DNA from 2 places in the Embleya australiensis genome. Region 1 is predicted to be linked to the other one. Evidence: riboswitches for the same ligand, from Rfam matches in the RefSeq annotation. Region 1 holds a riboswitch; the other holds the start of a gene.

The links. A riboswitch is a leader RNA that binds a small molecule or an ion and turns the genes downstream of it on or off. The one in region 1 is predicted to bind glycine.
Region 2: linked by a shared signal. The riboswitch ahead of gcvP (aminomethyl-transferring glycine dehydrogenase) and the one ahead of gcvT (glycine cleavage system aminomethyltransferase GcvT) in region 1 are both predicted to bind glycine.

Annotation. Positions count from the first base shown of each region.
Region 1 covers NZ_CP182422.1:5,053,503-5,063,170, reverse strand. The annotation lists gene ACMXN5_RS22075 (enhanced serine sensitivity protein SseB) at 1-451, opposite strand, end outside; gene ACMXN5_RS22070 (AAA family ATPase) at 482-1,213, opposite strand; glycine riboswitch at 1,357-1,450, shown strand; glycine riboswitch at 1,451-1,567, shown strand; gene gcvT (glycine cleavage system aminomethyltransferase GcvT) at 1,781-2,881, shown strand; gene gcvH (glycine cleavage system protein GcvH) at 2,966-3,340, shown strand; gene glyA (serine hydroxymethyltransferase) at 3,337-4,641, shown strand; gene ACMXN5_RS22050 (enoyl-CoA hydratase/isomerase family protein) at 4,745-5,518, opposite strand; gene ACMXN5_RS22045 (L,D-transpeptidase) at 5,630-6,901, opposite strand; gene ACMXN5_RS22040 (NAD(P)H-binding protein) at 7,108-7,560, opposite strand; gene ACMXN5_RS22035 (hypothetical protein) at 8,007-8,336, shown strand; gene glgX (glycogen debranching protein GlgX) at 8,547-9,668, shown strand, end outside.
Region 2 covers NZ_CP182422.1:691,387-701,054, forward strand. The annotation lists gene gcvP (aminomethyl-transferring glycine dehydrogenase) at 1-2,129, opposite strand, end outside; glycine riboswitch at 2,329-2,426, opposite strand; gene ACMXN5_RS02930 (DNA polymerase IV) at 2,498-3,907, opposite strand; gene ACMXN5_RS02935 (SanA/YdcF family protein) at 4,002-4,688, opposite strand; gene ACMXN5_RS02940 (MerR family transcriptional regulator) at 4,737-5,351, opposite strand; gene ACMXN5_RS02945 (bifunctional nuclease family protein) at 5,720-6,193, opposite strand; gene ftsR (transcriptional regulator FtsR) at 6,355-7,116, opposite strand; gene ACMXN5_RS02955 (FHA domain-containing protein) at 7,113-7,631, opposite strand; gene gcvH (glycine cleavage system protein GcvH) at 8,011-8,397, opposite strand; gene ACMXN5_RS02965 (DUF881 domain-containing protein) at 8,472-9,278, opposite strand.

The DNA.
Region 1 (9,668 bases):
ACTCGGCGGCGGCGGCGATCAGGAAGTCCATCGGCTCCTGGTCGGGCTCGTACAACCGCACCCGTGCGCCGCGGCGGCCCGCGCCGGGCAGCCGGGCCAGCTCCAGCACACCCGGCGGCGGGATCGGGATGCCCACCTCGCCGCCCGGGTTGACCACGATGCCGATGTGCGGCGGCAGCCCTCGGGCGAACTCGCGCATCGGCGCCACGGTGCCCGCCATCGGCCCCGCGAGCCGGCGGAACTGCTCCTCCGAGGAGAACACGGGCACATACGGCCGACCGTCGATCTCGGCGGTGGGCAGGGTCAGTTCGGTGTCGGCGGCGCTGCCCCCCTCGGGCAGCGGCACCCACACGTCCGCCTCGGCGAGGGCCTCGAACAGGGCCTCGGCCCGGGACGGGTCGCGCATCGCCGCGACGAGCGCGCTCTCCACGGGATTGGCCGGGAACGGCATGGTGGTGCTCCTCTTGGTGTCCGGCGCAGTTTACGACTTGTCCGCATCCCGCCGTCGGGACTGTCCGGGTAGGGGGTCTGCGAAAACGATCCGGCGCAGCTGCCGCGCGGCCGGGCGGTCGAGCAGTACACACGAGGTGAAGCCGCCCGGGGCGGAGGCGAGGGCGGGTCCGGCGTCCAGCCACGGGGCGAGCCGGGCGAGCAGCGCGCGCCATTCCCGGTGGTGTCGGGCGAACACCGCGGTGGACACTCCGCGACCGCGCGCACGTTGGCCGGAAAGCGCCTGATGGGCCGTGACGTCAAGGAGCAGCGCGTGTGCCGGGATGCCGCGCCGCCGGGCCGCGCGCACCAGTACCCGGCGCAGGATCGGATTGCGGCCGCTGTCGTGCACCACCACCGCTCCGGGGCCGCGCAGCGCCCGGGCCACCTCGCCGTAGTGCGACAGCCGCACCAGCGGCCGGTAGGCCCGGTACGGCAGCCGCCCCACCCGCAGCGCCCAGCGGGCCCGGACCAGATCGGCGTCCAGGACCGCGACCGAGGGCCCGGCGGCGACCACCCGGGCCAGGAGCGTGCTCTTGCCCGCGCCCGGCAGGCCGGTCACCACGAGCACGCACGAGGCCGGATAGGACAGCACGTCCACCCGCCGGACCCCGTCCCGCTCCCCCTCCCGATGCCGCTCCTCCCGCAGGTCGTGCACGGACCGGGGGATCAACATGCCGCCCACCGCGGCGCCGGTATGCGCCCCCGCCGAATCCGTCTCCACGAATCCTCCCCTGATGTCCCGAACCCTCGTGCCCTGCGCATGGTGTCGCACCGAGGGCGCGAGCGGGCGCCGGCGCTCCCCCGGCACCGGCGGGGGATTGACGACACGCGCTAGCATGCCGGGCACAACCTCATAACGGCCGTCGACCCCACGCGGAAGAGTCCTCGCCATCGAGCGGGGCGCCGAAGGAGCAACTCCTCCCCGGAATCTCTCAGGCACCGATACCGCATGGGTCAGGCACTTCTGGAAAGCAGGCGCACCGTCGGTGCGGCTCACCCACGGTGCAAATCCCGGCCCGACGCGGCAGCGGCGGACGGGATGAAGCTCTCAGGTTCCGATGACAGAAGGGGAGGGCACCCCACTTTTCGACCGACTTTGGCCGAAAAGGGCTGAACGCCATGGCAGGGAGCCCCCTTTGTCCTCGAATTCGTTCTCGTACGGGCCGCAGCACCCGTCACCTTTCGTCGCACCTCGGGCCCGCGCCCGGGTCCGCGCCGTCCGGCATGCCCCGGACCGGTCCGCGCCCGCCGGGGGCTTCCGCCGGCGTCCCTTCGAAGGAGTCTTCGCATGACCACCGACCGCCGGACCCCGCTCGACGCCGTGCACGACGCGCTCGGGGCCACGATGACCGACTTCGCCGGGTGGCGGATGCCGCTGCGGTACGGAAGCGAGCGGGACGAGCACACCGCGGTGCGCACCACGGCCGGCCTGTTCGACCTCACCCATATGGGCGAGATCGAGGTCACCGGCCCGGAGGCCGCCCGCGCGCTCGACCACGCCCTGGTCGGTTTCGTCTCGAAGATCGGGATCGACCGCGCCCGGTACACGATGATCTGCACCGAGGAGGGCGGCATCGTCGACGACCTGATCGTGTACCGCCTCGGCGAAGAGCACTTCGTGGTGGTGGCCAACGCGTCCAACGCCGACGTGGTGGCGGGCAGCCTGAAGTACCGCGCGAGCGACTTCGACGCGACGGTGCGCGACGCGTCCGAGGAGTACACGCTGCTCGCCGTGCAGGGGCCCGCGTCGACGGAGATCGTCGGTTCGCTGACCGACGCCGACCTGCCCGCGCTCAAGTACTACGCGATCCTGCGCACCGAGGTCGCGGGCGTGCCCGTGCTGCTCGCCCGCACCGGCTACACCGGCGAGGACGGCTTCGAGCTGTTCGCCGCGCCCGGCGACGCGGTCGCGCTGTGGGACGCGCTGCTGGCCGCGGGCAAGCCGCACGGCTTGGTGCCGGCCGGCCTGTCCTGCCGGGACACGCTGCGCCTGGAGGCGGGCATGCCGCTGTACGGCCACGAGCTGACCCGGGACACCACGCCGTACGAGGCCAACCTGGGCCGGGTGGTCCGGCTGGACAAGCCCGAGGACTTCGTCGGCCGCGAGGCGCTGGCCGCGGCGGAGGCGGACGTGCGCCGCACGCTGGTCGGGCTGACCTCGCCGGGCAAGCGGGTCCCGCGCGCGGGCTACCCGGTGGTGGACGCGGACAGCGGCGAGCGGGTCGGCGAGGTCACCTCCGGCGCGCCGTCGCCGACGCTCGGCATGCCGATCGCGATGGCCTACGTGGCGGTGGAGCGGGCCGAACCGGGCACCCGGCTGGCGGTGGACATCCGCGGCAAGGCCGAGCCGGTCGAGGTGGTGGCGCTGCCGTTCTACAAGCGCGGCTGAGCCGAACCCTTCCCTATATCACCGGAAAACGTCCCAAATCATCCTGAGGGACGGACTTACCTCATTCGAATGGAGAATGGACCCGTGCACGCACCCCAGCACCTGCGCTACAGCAAGGAACACGAGTGGCTCGACGAGGCGGCCTCCCCCGCCGTCGTGGGCATCACCCAACACGCGGCCGAGGCGCTCGGCGACGTGGTGTTCGTTGAGCTTCCCGAGGTCGGCCGGGTGGTCGTCGCCGGTGAGCCGTGCGGCGAGCTGGAGTCCACGAAGTCGGTCAGCGACATGTACGCGCCGGTCTCCGGCGAGGTCGTCGAGATAAACGACGCCGTCGTCGAGGACCCGGCCCTGGTGAACTCCGACCCCTTCGGGGCGGGCTGGCTGTTCAAGGTGCGCATCGACGGCGAGGCCGAGGGCCTGCTGTCGGCCGACGAATACGCCGCGTTCTGCGGCGAATGATCGAGATCGACCCGATCGAGGAGCTGACAACCGTGACGATCCTGGACCGTCCCCTGGGCGAGGTGGACCCGCAGGTCGCCGCCGCCGTCGCCGACGAGCTGCACCGCCAGCAGAACACCCTGGAGATGATCGCCTCCGAGAACTTCGCCCCCGTGGCGGTGCTGGAGGCGCAGGGCTCCGTTCTCACCAACAAGTACGCCGAGGGCTACCCCGGCCGGCGCTACTACGGCGGCTGCGAGCACGTCGACGTGGTCGAGCAGCTCGCCATCGACCGGGTCAAGGAGCTGTTCGGCGCCGAGGCCGCCAACGTGCAGCCGCACTCGGGCGCGTCGGCCAACGCCGCCGCGATGTTCGCGCTGCTCTCCCCCGGCGACACGATCCTCGGCCTGGACCTGGCCCACGGCGGCCACCTCACCCACGGCATGCGGATCAACTTCTCCGGCAAGCTCTACAACGTGGTCGCCTACCACGTCGACGAAAAGACCCACCGCGTCGACATGGAGGAGGTCGAGCGGCTCGCCAAGGAGCACCGGCCGAAGCTGATCATCGCCGGCTGGTCGGCCTATCCCCGGCAGCTCGACTTCCCCGAGTTCCGCCGGATCGCCGACGAGGTCGGCGCCTTCCTGATGGTCGACATGGCGCACTTCGCCGGTCTGGTCGCCGCGGGCCTGCACCCCAGCCCCGTGCCGTACGCCGACGTGGTCACCACCACGACGCACAAGACCCTGGGCGGCCCGCGCGGCGGCGTGATCCTGTCCAAGGCGGAATACGCCAAGAAGATCAACTCGGCGGTCTTCCCGGGCCAGCAGGGCGGTCCCCTGGAGCACGTGATCGCGGGCAAGGCGGTGGCGTTCAAGGTCGCCGCCTCCGACGACTTCAAGGACCGCCAGAAGCGGACCCTGGAGGGCTCGGCCATCCTCGCCGAGCGGCTGACCCGCAAGGACGTCACCGACGTGGGCATCACCGTGCTCACCGGCGGCACCGACGTGCACCTGGTCCTGGTCGACCTGCGCGACTCGGAGCTGGACGGGCAGCAGGGCGAGGACCGCCTGCACTCGATCGGCATCACGGTCAACCGCAACGCGGTCCCGTTCGACCCGCGCCCGCCGATGGTCACCTCCGGCCTGCGGATCGGCACCCCGGCCCTGGCCACCCGCGGCTTCGGCAAGGCGGACTTCGAGGAGGTCGCCGACATCATCGCCGAGGCCCTGCTCCCCGACTTCGACGACACCCGCAAGGCCGCGCTCACCGCCCGGGTCACCACCCTGGCCGAAAAGCACCCGCTTTACCCGAACCTCTGATCCTGCGGATCGGGTTCGTCGACACGACGAAAACCGGGGCGCCGACTCGACACCTGCCGAGTCGGCGCCCCGTTTCGTCGCGGCCCCGCCGGGGTCGCCTCGGTCAGCGGCCGGAGAACTTGGGCTTTTCCTTGGCCACGAAGGCGCGCATGCCGGTGGTGCGGTCCTCGGTGGCGAACAGGGCGGTGAACTGGAGGCGTTCGATGTCCAGGCCCGTGTTCAGGTCGGTTTCGAGGCCGCGGTCGATGGACTCCTTCGCGGCGCGCAGGGCGTAGGCCGGGCCGTTGGCGAATTGCCCGGCCCACCTCACGGCCTCCGCGTAGACGTCCTCGGCCGGGACGACCCGGTCGACCAGGCCGATCGCGAGGGCCTCGTCGGCGGCGACGAAGCGGCCCGTGTAGATCAGGTCCTTGGCCTTGGACGGGCCGATCAGGCGGGGCAGGCGCTGGGTGCCGCCGGCGCCCGGGATGATGCCCAGCGTGATCTCGGGCTGGCCGAGCCTGGCGTTGTCGGCGCACACGCGCACGTCGGCGCACAGGGCCAACTCGCAACCGCCGCCGAGCGCGAAGCCGGTGATCGCGGCGACCACCGGTTTGGGGATCTCGGCGACGGCGGTGAACGCGGATTGCAGCGCGGCGCCCCGGTCGGCCATGTCCGTGTAGGTCATCTCGGCCATCTCCTTGATGTCCGCACCCGCCGCGAACACCTTCTCCCCGCCGTAGATCACCACGGCGCGCACGTCGGCCCGCTCACCCGCCTCCTGCGCCACCGCCCGCAGCTCCTCCTGGAGTTGCCGGTTCAGCGCGTTCATCGGCGGCCGGCTCAGCCGGATCGTGCCGACACCGTCGGCCACTTCCAGGTTCACGAATTCGCCCATGACGCTCTCCTCTGGTCAGCCCTGATGTGCCGATCCGACCATAGGCGTCGCCACCTCGGCGGGCGGTGAGCGGGGCCACGACATCCGCCGCGGCCCCGTCCGCCGGACGCCTCAGTGCGTGGGGGTCGTCGTGCCCTGCGTGGTGCCGGGCGTGCCGGTCGCGGTCCACTTGTCCCAGCTCAGGTTCCAGTCGGCGAAGCCGTTGTCGGCGTCGACCGTGCGCTCGTCGGAGCCGGAGATCTCGACCATGTCACCGGGGATCACCCGGTCGTACAGCCACTTGGCGTTCTCCTTGGTCATCGACACACACCCGTGGCTGGTGTTCTCGCTGCCGAAGACACTCGGGTCGGCCCAGTAGTTGCCGTGCACGAAGGTGCCCGAGGTGGTGACCCGCATCGCGAACGGCACGTCGTCGATGTCGTACTCGCTGCCCAGGCCCACCGTCTGCGAGTTCATCCGGGTCTTCTCGAACTTCTCGGTGATCGCCATCTTCCCGTTCCACGTGCTGTACTTCGGCGACTTGCCGGCCGTGATCGGGATGGTCTTGATCAACTGCTCGTTCTCGTAGACCTTCATGGTGTGCGCCTTCACGTCCACCATGGCGATCCGCTTGGTGGCGGCGACCTTGAAGCTGTAGCTCTTGAACTGGTTGGCGATCGCGCCGTTGCCCACGTCGACGCCGCGCAGGTTCAGGTTGACCTTCACATTCGTGCCGGGCGCCCAGTAGTCCCTGGGCCGGTAGTCCACCCGGGTGTTGTCGAACCAGTGCCAGGCGCCCTCCACCTTCGGCTCGACGTCGACCGACAGCGCCTTCTCCACCGCGGCCCGGTTCTTGACCGGGTAGTCGAAGGTCAGCGACACCGGGAAGCCGACTCCGACGGTGGCCCCGTCCTCGGGGCTGAAGCGCGCGGTGACCTTCTTGTCGCCGGAGAGCGTGTTGAACGTCGCCCGGGCCGTGGTCGGCGCGTTGTCGGCGTTGGTCGCGGTCGCGCTCACCGTGTACTTGCCGCCGAGGGTGAAGGCGACCTTGGGCTTCCAGGTCTTGCCGTCCGGGTCGAGCGTGCCGTCGACCGGCTCGTTCTGCGCGTTGACCACCTTGACCTCGCCGAGCTTCCCGCCGCCCACCACGATCGTGATCGGCGCCTGCGGGTCGATCGCGTTGGCACCGTCGGCCGGGGTGAGGGTGATCGACGCGGGATCCGCGCCCTTCTTCGAATCACCCTTGGTCGTGGTGCTGTTCGGGTCGCCGGGCTTCTTGCCGCCGTCGCCGCCGTCGTCCGAGCTACAGCCCGACACGAGCAGGAGCGCGCCGAGCAGCAGTGCGGGCACCACGCGCCATCGGGCCCGTGACCGCGTCGAGAGCGACTTCGATCCTGCTGACATGTACGGGCAGTCCCTTCATCCGGAGCCGGGTCGCGACCCGGCGGAGGCCGAAAGCCACATCCCACGTCTCATTCGACGAGCCGAACATCCGCCGCGGTTCCGCATTCCGGTCACGCGCGGGCAAATGAGGTGATCGGGGCGATCGTTGCCATCCTCGCGGACGACCGCGGGCCGCCTCGACCCGAAGCGCATCGCACCTCGATCCGTCATCCGGGCCGACGATCGGCCTCCACCAGGGTGCGAATCAGCGTCGGAGCCGCGAATCCGGGCCGATCCACGGCCTCGGCGGGAAACGGACGGACGATCAATTCGTACTCCCCGGGCGAAGAGGCGGTCGGAGGCTGTGGCAAGACCGTGACGATCCGCTGGACATCCGTACCCTCGACGGCCTCGAGAAACCATTCCCAGGTATCGGCGGGCGTCCCCCGCCCGTCGGGGCCACGATCGAGGTGCAGCACGGTGTGCGCGCCGGCGAGCACCGCGCCCAGTCGCAGCGGGTCGGACAGGTCGCTCACCGCGACCCGCACGCCCGCCGCGCGCAGCACACCGGCCGCGCCGCGATCGCGGACCGTGGCCCGTACCTCCCCACCGGACAGGGCGAGTTCGAGCGCGACGGCGCGACCCAGCGGCTGGTCGGCTCCGGTGACGACTACGGGCATGGCGGCAACCTTACTCAAACCCGACATTCGTGAAGCTCGGGTAAAGACGGGAGCGCACGTCTCGCCGCGCGGGCCCACGAATCGAGTTGAGGCACATTTCCGCGCTCCGCCGGTAGAGAACGCGCCGTCGGTCACGCGCTGTTCGTCGACAAATTAACCAAAATCGACAGAGTGGCCGAAACATTGCGCCGAATCGGCGGAAAATACCCCTCACCCGCAACCCTCCGTATCGGCGCTCGTTGGGGGTTCGGGGCTTCCATGTCACTCTCCCGAGGGAAGCCGGGCCGTACCGCTGGATTGTGCTCACCGTTTGCGACAGCTTGGTCACACGAAGTCGCCGTGGGGGTCGGATCGTTCGCCCCACACGACGGCCCGTGGCGTACCTGATGGCGCCTACCTGATGACACCCGGGCCCCGCCCGGATCCGCAATACACGGAGGATCCCCATGAACCGCAAGCTCGGCACCCTGGCCGTAGCTCCCCTCGCCGCCGGTCTGCTCTTCCTCGGTGCGGGCGCCGCGTGCGCCGACGGCGGCAACGGCACGCTCGGCGACAACGGCTCGAACGCGTCGACCACGACCTCCTCCACCACCAACAGCGGCAGCGGAAACGTCCTCGGCGGTGTCGACGGCAACTACAACGCCACCCAGCAGAGCGCGACCGGCGCGGGCGCCTCGAACCAGAACAACAACGCCGGGATCAAGGGCAACTCGGGCGTCGTGGTGATCAACCAGGGCAACGCCGACGTGCAGCACGCCTGGCACCCCTGGTTCTGAGTGGACCCGATCGGCTGCACCGACCCGGCCGATCGTCGCGCGCGGCGGCGGCATCCCTCGGGGGATGCCGCCGCCGCGGCGTGTACGTGTATGCGAGTGGGCCCGGCGGGAACATCCTGGTGACCGGGATGGGAGGCGGCCGTGACGCTCGAGTGGGAATCGACGGACCCCGAGGTCGACGCGCGCGGCGTGCTCGGCGAAGCGCGCGGCGTGCTCGGCGACGCGCTCGACGCCGTACACGGTGACGTGCGGTCGGGCAACGGCCGACTGCCGCCGCCGTGGCCCGGCCGCCGACTGCCGCTCGGCGCGCGCTTCGACGGTGGCGGCACCAACTTCGCGCTGTGGGCGGGTGACGCCGAGGCGGTCGAGCTGTGCCTGTTCGAGGACGGCCCCGACGGCACGTCGCGCGAGACCCGGCTGCCGCTGCGTGAGCAGACCTTTCGGGTGTGGCACGGCTATGTCCCCGGCGTGCGGCCCGGACAGCACTACGGCTATCGGGTACACGGGCGCTGGGAGCCCGAGCGCGGCGCGCGGTGGAATCCGGCCAAGCTGCTCCTGGATCCCTACGCCCGCGCCGTGGACGGCGAATTCCGGCTGGACGACGCGGTGTTCGGGCATGTGTACGGCGGACCCGACACCGTGCGCGACGATCGCGACTCGGCGGCGTTCGTGCCCAGGTCGGTGGTGGTGGCCGACGACGCCGACTGGTCGCACGACCGCCGGCCGAAGATCCCGTGGGCCGAGAGCGTGATCTACGAGCTGCACGTCAAGGGCTTCACCGCGCGCCACCCGCGCATCCCCGAGCACCTGCGCGGCACCTACGCGGGCCTGGCCCACCCGGCCGCGATCGACCACCTGGTCCGGCTCGGGGTCACCGCCGTCGAGTTGTTGCCGGTGCACCAGTTCGTCTCCGAGGAACACCTGTTGCGCGGCGGGCGGACCAACCACTGGGGCTACAACACGGTGGGGTTCTTCGCGCCGCACGCGGCGTACGCCTCGGCGGGCGGACGCGGCGGCCAGGTGCACGAGTTCCGGGACATGGTGCACGCGCTGCACGCGGCCGGGATCGAGGTGATCCTGGACGTGGTCTACAACCACACCGGCGAGGGCGGGCCGGGTGGGCCGACGTTGTGCTTTCGCGGGATCGACAACGGAGGCTACTACCGCCTGGCCGGCGGCGGCCGGCACTACACCGACTACACCGGGTGCGGGAACACGCTCAACGTGGTCCAGCCGCACGTGTTGCAGCTGATCACCGACTCGCTGCGCTACTGGGTGATCGAGATGGGCGTGGACGGCTTCCGGTTCGATCTGGCCGCCGCGCTCGCCCGG
Region 2 (9,668 bases), 4.4 Mb from region 1:
CCGATCGCGCCGCCGGGCTGGGCCAGGCCGACCAGCGCGTTCAGGTTCGCGCCGTCCACGTACACCTGGCCGCCGGCCTCGTGGATCGCCGCGCACACCTGCTCGATGCCCTCCTCGAACACGCCGTGCGTGGACGGATAGGTCACCATCAGCACCGCGAGCGTGTCCCGGTACTGCTCGATCTTCGCGTGCAGGTCGGCCAGGTCCACGTCGCCGTTCTCACCGGTCTTGACCACCACCACGCGCATCCCCGCCATCACCGCGCTGGCCGCGTTGGTGCCGTGCGCGGAGGAGGGGATCAGGCACACGTCGCGCGCGGTGTCGCCGTTGGCGTGGTGGTACGCGCGGACCGCGAGCAGCCCGGCGAGTTCGCCCTGGGAGCCGGCGTTGGGCTGGAGTGAGACCTTGGCGTAGCCGGTGATCCGGGCCAGCGAGTCGGCCAGCCCGTCGATCAACTCCAGGTAGCCCGCCGCCTGGTCGACCGGCGCGAAGGGGTGCATGTTCGCGAACTCGGGCCAGGTGACCGGCTCCATCTCGACCGTGGCGTTGAGCTTCATCGTGCACGAGCCGAGCGGGATCATGCCCCGGTCCAGCGCGTAGTCCTTGTCCGCGAGCCGACGCAGGTAGCGCAGCATGTCGGTCTCGGAGCGGTGCGTGTGGAAGACCGGGTGGGTCAGGAACTCGGTGTCGCGCAGCAGCCCCGAGGGCAGCGCGTCGGCGGTCTCGGCGTCGAGCCCGGCCACGTCGCCGCTCACCCCGAACGCGCCCCAGACCGCCTCGACGTGCGCCCGCAGCGTGGTCTCGTCACACGTGATCGCCACGTGGTCCGCGTCCACCGGCCGCAGGTTGACGCCGGCCGCGCGGGCCGCCGCGAGCACCTGCTCGGCCCGACCCGGCACCCGGGCGGTGACCGTGTCGAAGAAGTCGCCGTGCACCACCTCGACACCGCCGGCCCGCAGCCCGCCCGCCAGCACGGCCGCGTAGCGGTGCGTGCGGCGCGCGATCGAGGCGAGCCCGTCCGGCCCGTGGTAGACCGCGTACATCCCGGCCATCACCGCGAGCAGCACCTGGGCGGTGCAGATGTTGCTGGTCGCCTTCTCCCGGCGGATGTGCTGCTCGCGGGTCTGCAGCGCGAGCCGGTAAGCGGGCGCGCCGTCGGCGTCCACCGACACCCCCACCAAGCGGCCCGGCATGCTGCGGGTCAGCTTCTCGCGGACCGCCAGGTAGCCCGCGTGCGGGCCGCCGAAGGCCATCGGGACCCCGAACCGCTGGGTGGTGCCGACCGCGATGTCGGCGCCCATCGCGCCGGGCGCGCGCAGCACGGTGAGCGCGAGCAGGTCGGCGGCGACCGCCACCAGCGCGCCCTGCGCGTGCGCGGCCTCGATCACCGGGGTCAGGTCGCGAACAAGACCGTCGGTGCCCGGGTACTGGAGCAGCACCCCGAAGCAGCCGCCCTCGGGCAGCCCGTCGGCGGTGTCGGCGACCACGACCTCGATGCCCAGCGCCCGCGCGCGCGTGCGCACCACGGCGATGGTCTGCGGCAGCGTGGCCGCGTCCACGACGAACACGTCGCTCTTGGCCCGGCCCGCCCGGCGGGCCAGCGTCATCGCCTCGGCGGCGGCGGTGGACTCGTCGAGCAGCGAGGCGCCGGCCACGTCCAGGCCGGTCAGGTCGGTGACCACGGTCTGGAAGTTGAGCAGCGCCTCCAACCGGCCCTGGGAGATCTCCGGCTGGTAGGGCGTGTAGGCGGTGTACCAGGCCGGGTTCTCCAGCACGTTGCGGGTGATCACCGGCGGGGTGAACGTGCCGTGGTAGCCGAGCCCGATCATCGAGGTCAGCACGGTGTTGCGGGAGGCCAGCTCGCGCAGTTCGGCCAGCACCTCGGCCTCGGTGCGGGCGGCCGGCAACTCGAAGCCCGCGAGCGCGCGGATCGCGGCGGGCACCGCCGCGTCGGTCAGCTCGTCCAGGGACCCGTAACCGATCGCGGCGAGCATCTTCGCCTGTTCGTCGGTGTCCGGACCGATGTGCCGGCCGGTGAACGGCGACGCGGCCTCCAGGCCGGTCAACGAGCCGGGGCCGGAGGGGAGTACGGCGTGAGCACGCGTCGGGGCAGGGGTGCGCGGTGTCATCGCGAAAGGCCTCCTGGATCGCTCCTGGACGGACACGCGGGTCGCGCGCCCACCGGCCTCCCCCTCTGTCATCGGTACCTGAGAGCTTCACCCCGCCCGGAACACCGGCGGGGCCGGTCCCACGAACGCGATTTGCACCGTCGGCGAGGATCCGACCCGACTCGGCGAGCCACGTGCGGATCCTGCTTTCCAGAGTGCCCACGACCACGCGGTACGGGTGCCTGAGAGATTCCGGGGAGGAGTTGCTCCTTCGGCGCCTCGTGCGGACGAACACGAGAACTCTCCCGCGCGAACGTAATGGGCGGCTTCAACGGTATCAGCGTGGCATCGGATGCGGACGGGACGCCAGGCCGGAGGGGTGCGGGTTGTCAGGTCGACGGGGGCGGCGGAGGCGGCGGGCCGGGGTCGGCGGGTCCGGCGGGCCGGTCGTCCGCGTCGCCCGTGCCCGGCAGGGGCAGCGGCTCCCCCGGTCGCAGCGCCGGGTCGGCGAGGGCGAACGTGCGTACCCGGCCCGGCTTTCCGCCCGGGACCTCGAAGCGCACCGTGACGCGGCCGACGCCGCTGCCCTGGACCCAGCCGGGGCCGAAGTCCTCATGGACCACGTCCTGGCCCGGAGACCAGGAGACCCGCTCGGGGCCGGCCTCGGCGGGCTCCTCCCCCGCCGGCCCCGCGTCGTCGTCCTCCGGCTCCTCCGCCGGCGTGTCGGCGGCGCCGAACAGGTCCTGCTGGGCGAAGTCGGCCAAGCCGCTGACGCCCACCCCCAGCAGCCGCACTCCGCCGGTGACGTCCACCTGGGCGGCCAGGCGGCGGATCGTCTCGCGCACCACGCCCGGGTCGTCGGTGGGGCCGCGCAGCGTCTCCGAGCGGGTGAGCGTGCTGAAGTCGTAGCGGCGCAGCTTCAACACGATGGTGCGGCCGGAGCGGCCGGCCGCGCGCAGCCGCTCCACGCAGCGGATCGAGAGGCGGTCCAATTCCCTGGTGATCCGCTCGCGGTCGACCAGATCGGTGGCGAAGGTGTCCTCGACCGACACCGACTTGGCGTCCCGGTCGGCCACCACCGGGCGCGCGTCCAGGCCCGCGGCCAGGACGTGCAGGCCGTGTCCGTGCGCCTGGCCGAGCAGGCGTACCAGTTCGCTCTCGTCCACCGCGGCCAGGTCGGCGACGGTGTCCAGGCCGGCCCGGCGCAGCACGTCGCCGGTGGCCGGGCCCACCCCGGGCAGCGCGCGCACCGGGAGCGGGTCGAGCATCGCCCGTTCGGTGCCGGGCACTACCACGCACAACCCGTCGGGCTTGTCCGCCTCGGAGGCGATCTTGGCCAGCAGTTTGGAGGTGGCCGCGCCGACCGAGCAGGTCAGGCCGGTGGCGGCGTGGATGTCGGCGCGCAGGCGCACGGCGATCTCGGTGACCCGGGCGGTGTCCAGGGCGCCGCCGTGCGGGCCCGCGTCCAGGTCGATGAACGCCTCGTCCAGGCTGAGCGGTTCGACCAGCGGGGACAGCCGGTGCAGCAGTTCCATCACGGTGTCGCTGACCTGCCGGTAGAGGCCGAAGCGGGGGCTGAGGAAGGCGGCGTTGGGGCAGCGCCGGCGGGCCTCGCCGATGGACATCGCGGAGCGTACGCCGAAGACCCGGGCCTCGTAGGAGGCGGTGGCCACGACACCCCGGGCGCCGATGCCGCCCACGATCACCGCCTTGCCGGCCAGGCTGGGCTTGGCGACCTGCTCGACCGACGCGTAGAACGCGTCCATGTCGAGGTGGAGGATGCCCGGCGCCTGTCTCACACCGCGCAATCATGACGCACCGGTCCGACATCCCCGGTGAACGGTCGTTCGGGCGCGCCGCAGCGAGACGCCGGGCGGGCGGTCGCCCCCGCGGTCAGTCCTCCAGGGCGCGCCGGATCGCGTCGCTGGGGCGGGCGGTCACCCGGGGGTCCGGCTTGAACACGATCGTTCCGGTCGCCTTGATCGCGGCGAGCACCTCGCGACCGGTTCCGTACACGGTGGGTCCGATGTGGCCCCACGTCAGGGATCGGTCCGGAACACCGTAGGCATCGATGCCGGCGGCCTTGCACAGCGCCAGCGCGCGCCGCAGATGGAAGCTCTGCGTGACCACGATCATCCGCTCGATGCCGTAGATCCGCTTCGCCCGGGCGCAGGAATCCCAGGTGGAGAATCCCGAATCGTCGCTCACGACGCGTTTGTCCGGGACTCCGCGCTCGACGAGGTAGCGCCGCATCACCCCGGTCTCGTCGTAGCGGTTGTCGCCGCCATCGCCGCTGACCAGGATCACCCGGGTCTTGCCGGCCCGGTACAGCCGCAGCGCCACGTCGAGTCGGCGGGCCAGCAGATCCGACGGCCGATCCCCCCGCACGCCCGCGCCGAGCACCATCGTGACGTCGCGCGCGGGCACCCGTTCCACCGGGCGCACCCGGTCCCCGGCGTACAGGTGCAGCCCCGTCACCGGGGCCAGTCCGGCCACCGTGAGCAGGACGACGGCCTGGTAGCCGCGCCGTTGGGCACGCCGGGAGCGGGGCAGGGTGGGGCGACGAATGGGCACATCCACGTGGACGTCCCGCCCCCGCGCACCGGTTCCCACCGGCGGTATCGCCGCTCAGACCGCGCGATCTCGACGCCTGCGGGCCAATTCGTCGCCCGGATGGACCTGCGGGGTCGGCTCCCCGGTGCCGGTGTGCTCGCCCTGGAGCTGCGCGAGCGAGCCCTCGACCTCGCGCCACACCGCCCCCACCGCGATGCCGAAGACCCCCTGGCCGCCCTGGACCAGGTCGATGACCTCGTCGTAGGACGTGCACTCGTACACGCTCGCCCCGTCGCTCATCAGGGTCATCCCGGCCAGGTCGCCGATGCCGCGTCCGCGCAGGTGGGCGACCGCGATCCGGATGTTCTGCAGCGAGACGCCGGTGTCCAGGAGCCGCTTGACGATCTTCAGCACGAGGATGTCGCGGAAGCCGTACAGCCGCTGCGTGCCCGGGCCGTGGGCCGAGCGGACCGTGGGCTCGACCAGGCCGGTGCGGGCCCAGTAGTCGAGTTGCCGGTAGGTGATGCCGGCCGCCGCACAGGCGGTCGGGCCACGGTAGCCCACGTCCTCCGACGGAGTGCCGGGTGGGACGACGTCCGGCCGCCGGAGGCCCGCACCGGGGTCGGTCGCCGGCAGAGGACGTGCCGTGCGGGCGCGCTCCGCCGCCGTGATGTCGCCGGTGCTGCTCACGCCGACCTCCCTTTCGTCCCCGCGCGCCCGGGTACGGCGCGAGGAGTCTCTTTCAGTCCCGGGCCGCAGGCGGCGAGGTGCAACGCGCAGGGGTCATCCCGGAACTGTCGATTTCGACGGTAGGCAGTCACCAACAGCGCGTCAACGACCGGGGCGTTCGGCACGCCGAGTGACGCTGCTCGCACGAGTGGTTTGAACCCGGCGTCCACGGGTAGGTCTGCCGGCTTTGCCACTGATCGCTTCTGCCCGAAACCGATCGACCCTGATCGGGTCCGAGACGCGAAGAACCGCCGACCGGGACCCGGCCGCCGAGGAGGCGAGGGGGTCGGTCGACGGTTCCGAGGATGCGCCGGGCCGGAGCGGGCCGGCTATTGGCTCGTGGTGCCGAAGTCCTCGGGCGAGATGTCGTTCAGGAACTCCCTGAACTTCTCGATCTCGTCCTCCTGCTCGTTGGGGATCACGATGCCGGCCTCGTCCAGGACCGCGTCGCTGCCCACGATCGACGTCCCGGTGCGCAGCGCGAGCGCGATCGCGTCCGACGGGCGCGCGCTGACCTCCACGCCGCCGGAGAAGACCAGCTCGGCGTAGAACACGCCCTCGCGCAGGTCGGTGATCCGGATCTGGGTCAATTCCTGCCCCAACGCCTCCAGCACGTCCCGGAAGAGATCGTGCGTCAGAGGACGCGCGGGTACCACGCCCTGTTGGGCGAACGCGATGGCCGTCGCCTCTACCGGGCCGATCCAGATGGGGAGATAACGATCGCCCCCCGTCTCCCGTAGGAGCACGATCGGCTGGTTAGAGGGCATCTCCACCCGGACGCCCACAACCTCTAGCTCGTTCACATCGCCACACTAGCGCGCTCGACTGTCGGTGACCGATCCCCGGGGGCCGAATAGGTCGGGGATTCGTCGTTTTTTCTTCGTGGCGCCGTCGGGGGGCCGGCGCGGGTCCGGGGCCCGGCGGCGACCGTACGCCGGGGTAGGGCGCCGAGCGGGCGCGCCGGTCAGCGGCCCAGGCGTGGCGCGAGCGCGGTGGTGACCAGGACGGTGTGCAGGCGCGAGGTGAGCGCCAGCAGGTCGCGGACGGTCTCCTCGGCGCCCGCCTTCGCGCGGGCGCCCCTGCGGTGCAGGAGCGGCGCGACGATCTGCTCGACCAGGGCGGCCTCGCGGTCCGCCGCGGCCTTGGCCTGGCGCAGGTGACGCGGCTCGACGCCGTAGCGGCCCAGCGCGGCCACCAGGCGGGCCACCACGAGCGCGTCCCCGTCGTAGACCACACCCTCCTCGGCCGCGTCCGCACCGGCCTCGTCGGGGCGCGGGCGGTGCGGCTGGATCAGGCCGAACTCCTCCAGGCGGGCCAGGTCCGCGTCCTGGATGCCGGCCGCGGCGATCAGCCCCGGCCGGTCGAGGAGCACCGTGCCCCCGTCCCGGCCGGCCGCTCCGGGATCGCCGTCCCCGTTCCGGGGGTGCTCGGATTCGGCCGGGGTCGGGCCGGCCGGTTCGAGCCCGCGATCCATCGCGTCGAGCTGGTCCTTGATCACCCGCAGCGGCAGGTAGCGGTCGCGCTGCACACGCAGCACGTAGCGCAGTCGTTCGATGTCGGCGGGGCCGAACTTGCGGTAGCCCGACGGGCTCCGCTGCGGCTCGATGAGCCCTTCCGCCTCGAGGAACCGGATCTTGGAGATGCTGATGTCCGGGAACTCGGGACGCAACAGGGTCAACACCCCGCCGATGCTCGAGGAGACCGATCCGGCCGCCGCCGGACTCACCCCATCAGCCCCTGCCTGCTCGGGAAGAAGACCAGCCGGTACTTGCCGATCTGGACCTCGTCGCCCGGCGTCAGCGGGACCTCGTCGATGCGCTCGCGGCCCACGTAGGTGCCGTTCAGGCTGCCCACGTCGGCGACCGCGAAGCCCCCGGCGGTGCGGCGGAACTCGGCGTGCTTGCGCGAGACCGTCACGTCGTCGAGGAAGATGTCGCTCTGCGGGTGCCGACCGGCCGTGGTGCGGTCCGAGTCGAGCAGGAAGCGGCTGCCGGAGTTGGGGCCCCGGCGCACCACGAGGAGCGCGGTCCCCGGCGGCAGCGCGTCCACCGCGGCCTGCGCCTCGGGGGTCAGGATCTCGCGGGGCGCGGGTTCCGCGTCCAGCGCCTCGATGCCGCTGATCGAGATGGTCGAGGTCTGCTCCGACGCCCGCTCGGCGCCGGCGCCCAGACGCGCGCCGCAGTTGGAGCAGAACCGGCCGCCGGGCGGGTTGTGATGCCCACAGGTGCCGCACACGACCACGTCGGCCTCCTGACCCGTCCCGGTCGAACCTCGACCTTCGGTCGAGAGTTGTCCGAAACTTATGCGCGCCGTGTGTTCCTGGTCAACAGCGACATGCCCGGCGGTGGCGTCGGATTCGCCCATCCGAGGGGCGGGGGCGGGAGCGGGCGACGCGCCGGTGGAGGCCCCGTAGGGGGAACCCGGCGGCATCGTCGGCGGGGCGGCCGGCGGATTGCCGGACCTTCCCGCATCGGCAGCCGGCGCGTCGCCGGAGCGACGGGAACGACCGAACAATTTCGCGAACAACTTCACGGGCGAACCTCCCCGAGAGAACCTGGCCCGCCCGTGGGGCAGGAGGAGTGGGTCGTGGTGATGGACTGCCTACCGCTTCGCCGGGCCGTCAGGAGCCCAGGCTGTTCTGGTAGGCGGCCGCGTCCAAGAGCGCGGCCGGGGCGGCGGGGTCGTCGAGGCGCACCTCGAACATCCAACCATCGCCGTAGGGATCGGAGTTGACCAACTCCGGTGCGCCGTCGAGTGCGTCGTTGACGGTGGTCACGACGCCGTCGAGCGGTGCGAAGAGGTCGCTGACACTCTTGGTCGATTCCAGTTCGCCGCAGGGCTCTCCGGCCACGACGCGGGTGCCGACCGGCGGCAGCGTGACGTAGACGATGTCACCGAGCGCGTCCTGCGCGTATTCGGTGATGCCGATCCGCACCGTCCCGGAGATCTCTTCCATGACGCGCACCCATTCGTGCTCCGTCGTGTACGCGAGATCTGCGGGGTACATGCGGACAGCCTGCCCTTCTTGCCTGATGAGTGATGCACCGACGGCGACCGGCGGACTGATTCTGTCAGGTGTGCTCACCCGTTACCGGCGCCCGGTGCCGAGCGAGCGTAACCAGGCTTGTTCGCAGGCCGCAAGGCGTCGATCTGCACGTCCTGCGAGGGGGTGACGATGGCCCCCGCCTGCTTCTTCTCCAGCGTCTTCACCACGCCTCCGGGGATGTTCAGCGCGGGCTGGAGATCCTGCGGATTGCCGATCACCTTGAACACGTACGGCGGCAGCACCTTGACGTCGTCGATCAGGATGTCGCCGGGCGGCGTGCCATTGAACCAGGTACCGGCCACCACGCGGACATCGTTGATCTGGATCACCTCGGCGCCCGCCGCGCGCAGTTCCTGGAGCGTGTCGAGCAGCACGTCGCCGGTGACCTGGCGCTGCGGATCGGTGATCGTCAGCGTGATGCCGGGCCCGCTCGCCTTGACGGTGCCCGCCAGCACGCCCAGGGCGTCCGCCTTGGCCGCGTTCTGCTGCCGGGCCTCCTGGACCCGGTCGTTGCTGCTCTGCAGCTGTGTGCGGCTGTTCTCCAGGCGATGCTTCTCGTCCTCCAACCGCCGTGTGCGCGCGTTGAGTTCGTCCAGCACCCGGACCAGGTCCTCCTGCCGCGCGCCGCGCAGCGGGTCCGACTCGTTGTTCGATCTGACCTGGATGGCCAGCCCGGCGCCGAGCGCGAACAGCAGCACGGCGCCCACGAGTTGGGCCCGGCTCACGCGCGGCGGCCAGAACGCCTCGATCAGCCGGCGCCGACCCGGCTGGTCGTCGACCGGCTCGGCGGCATGTGACGCCACCGGGTGTGGATCGATCCGGTCCGCCCCGTCGGGCGCCACGGCCTCGACCGAATCCGATTCCGGCCCGGGCGTGTCGCGCGCTTCGGCGCGCGCCCCCGCGTGCGGGAGTTCGGACGGGTCGCCCGGTTCGGGTGTTTCACGCGGTTCGCGCGCCGGGAGCCTGTGGCGGATCTCGTGTGCGGACTCGCGCACCGGCGCGGTGATCGGCGCGATCTCCGAGGTCACCTCGGCGGCCTGCTCGCGGATCCGCTCCCGGATGTGCCGGCCCTCGTGGTAGAGGTCGACCGGGCGCCGGGTCTCGATCGTGGGCTTGCGGGCGGACGGCGCCTCCGGCTCCGGCTCGATCCCGGGTGCCAGCACCGGTTCCGGATCGGGTTCCGGATCCGGAACCGCAGCCGGAATCGCCGCCGGAATCGGATCCGGAGCCGG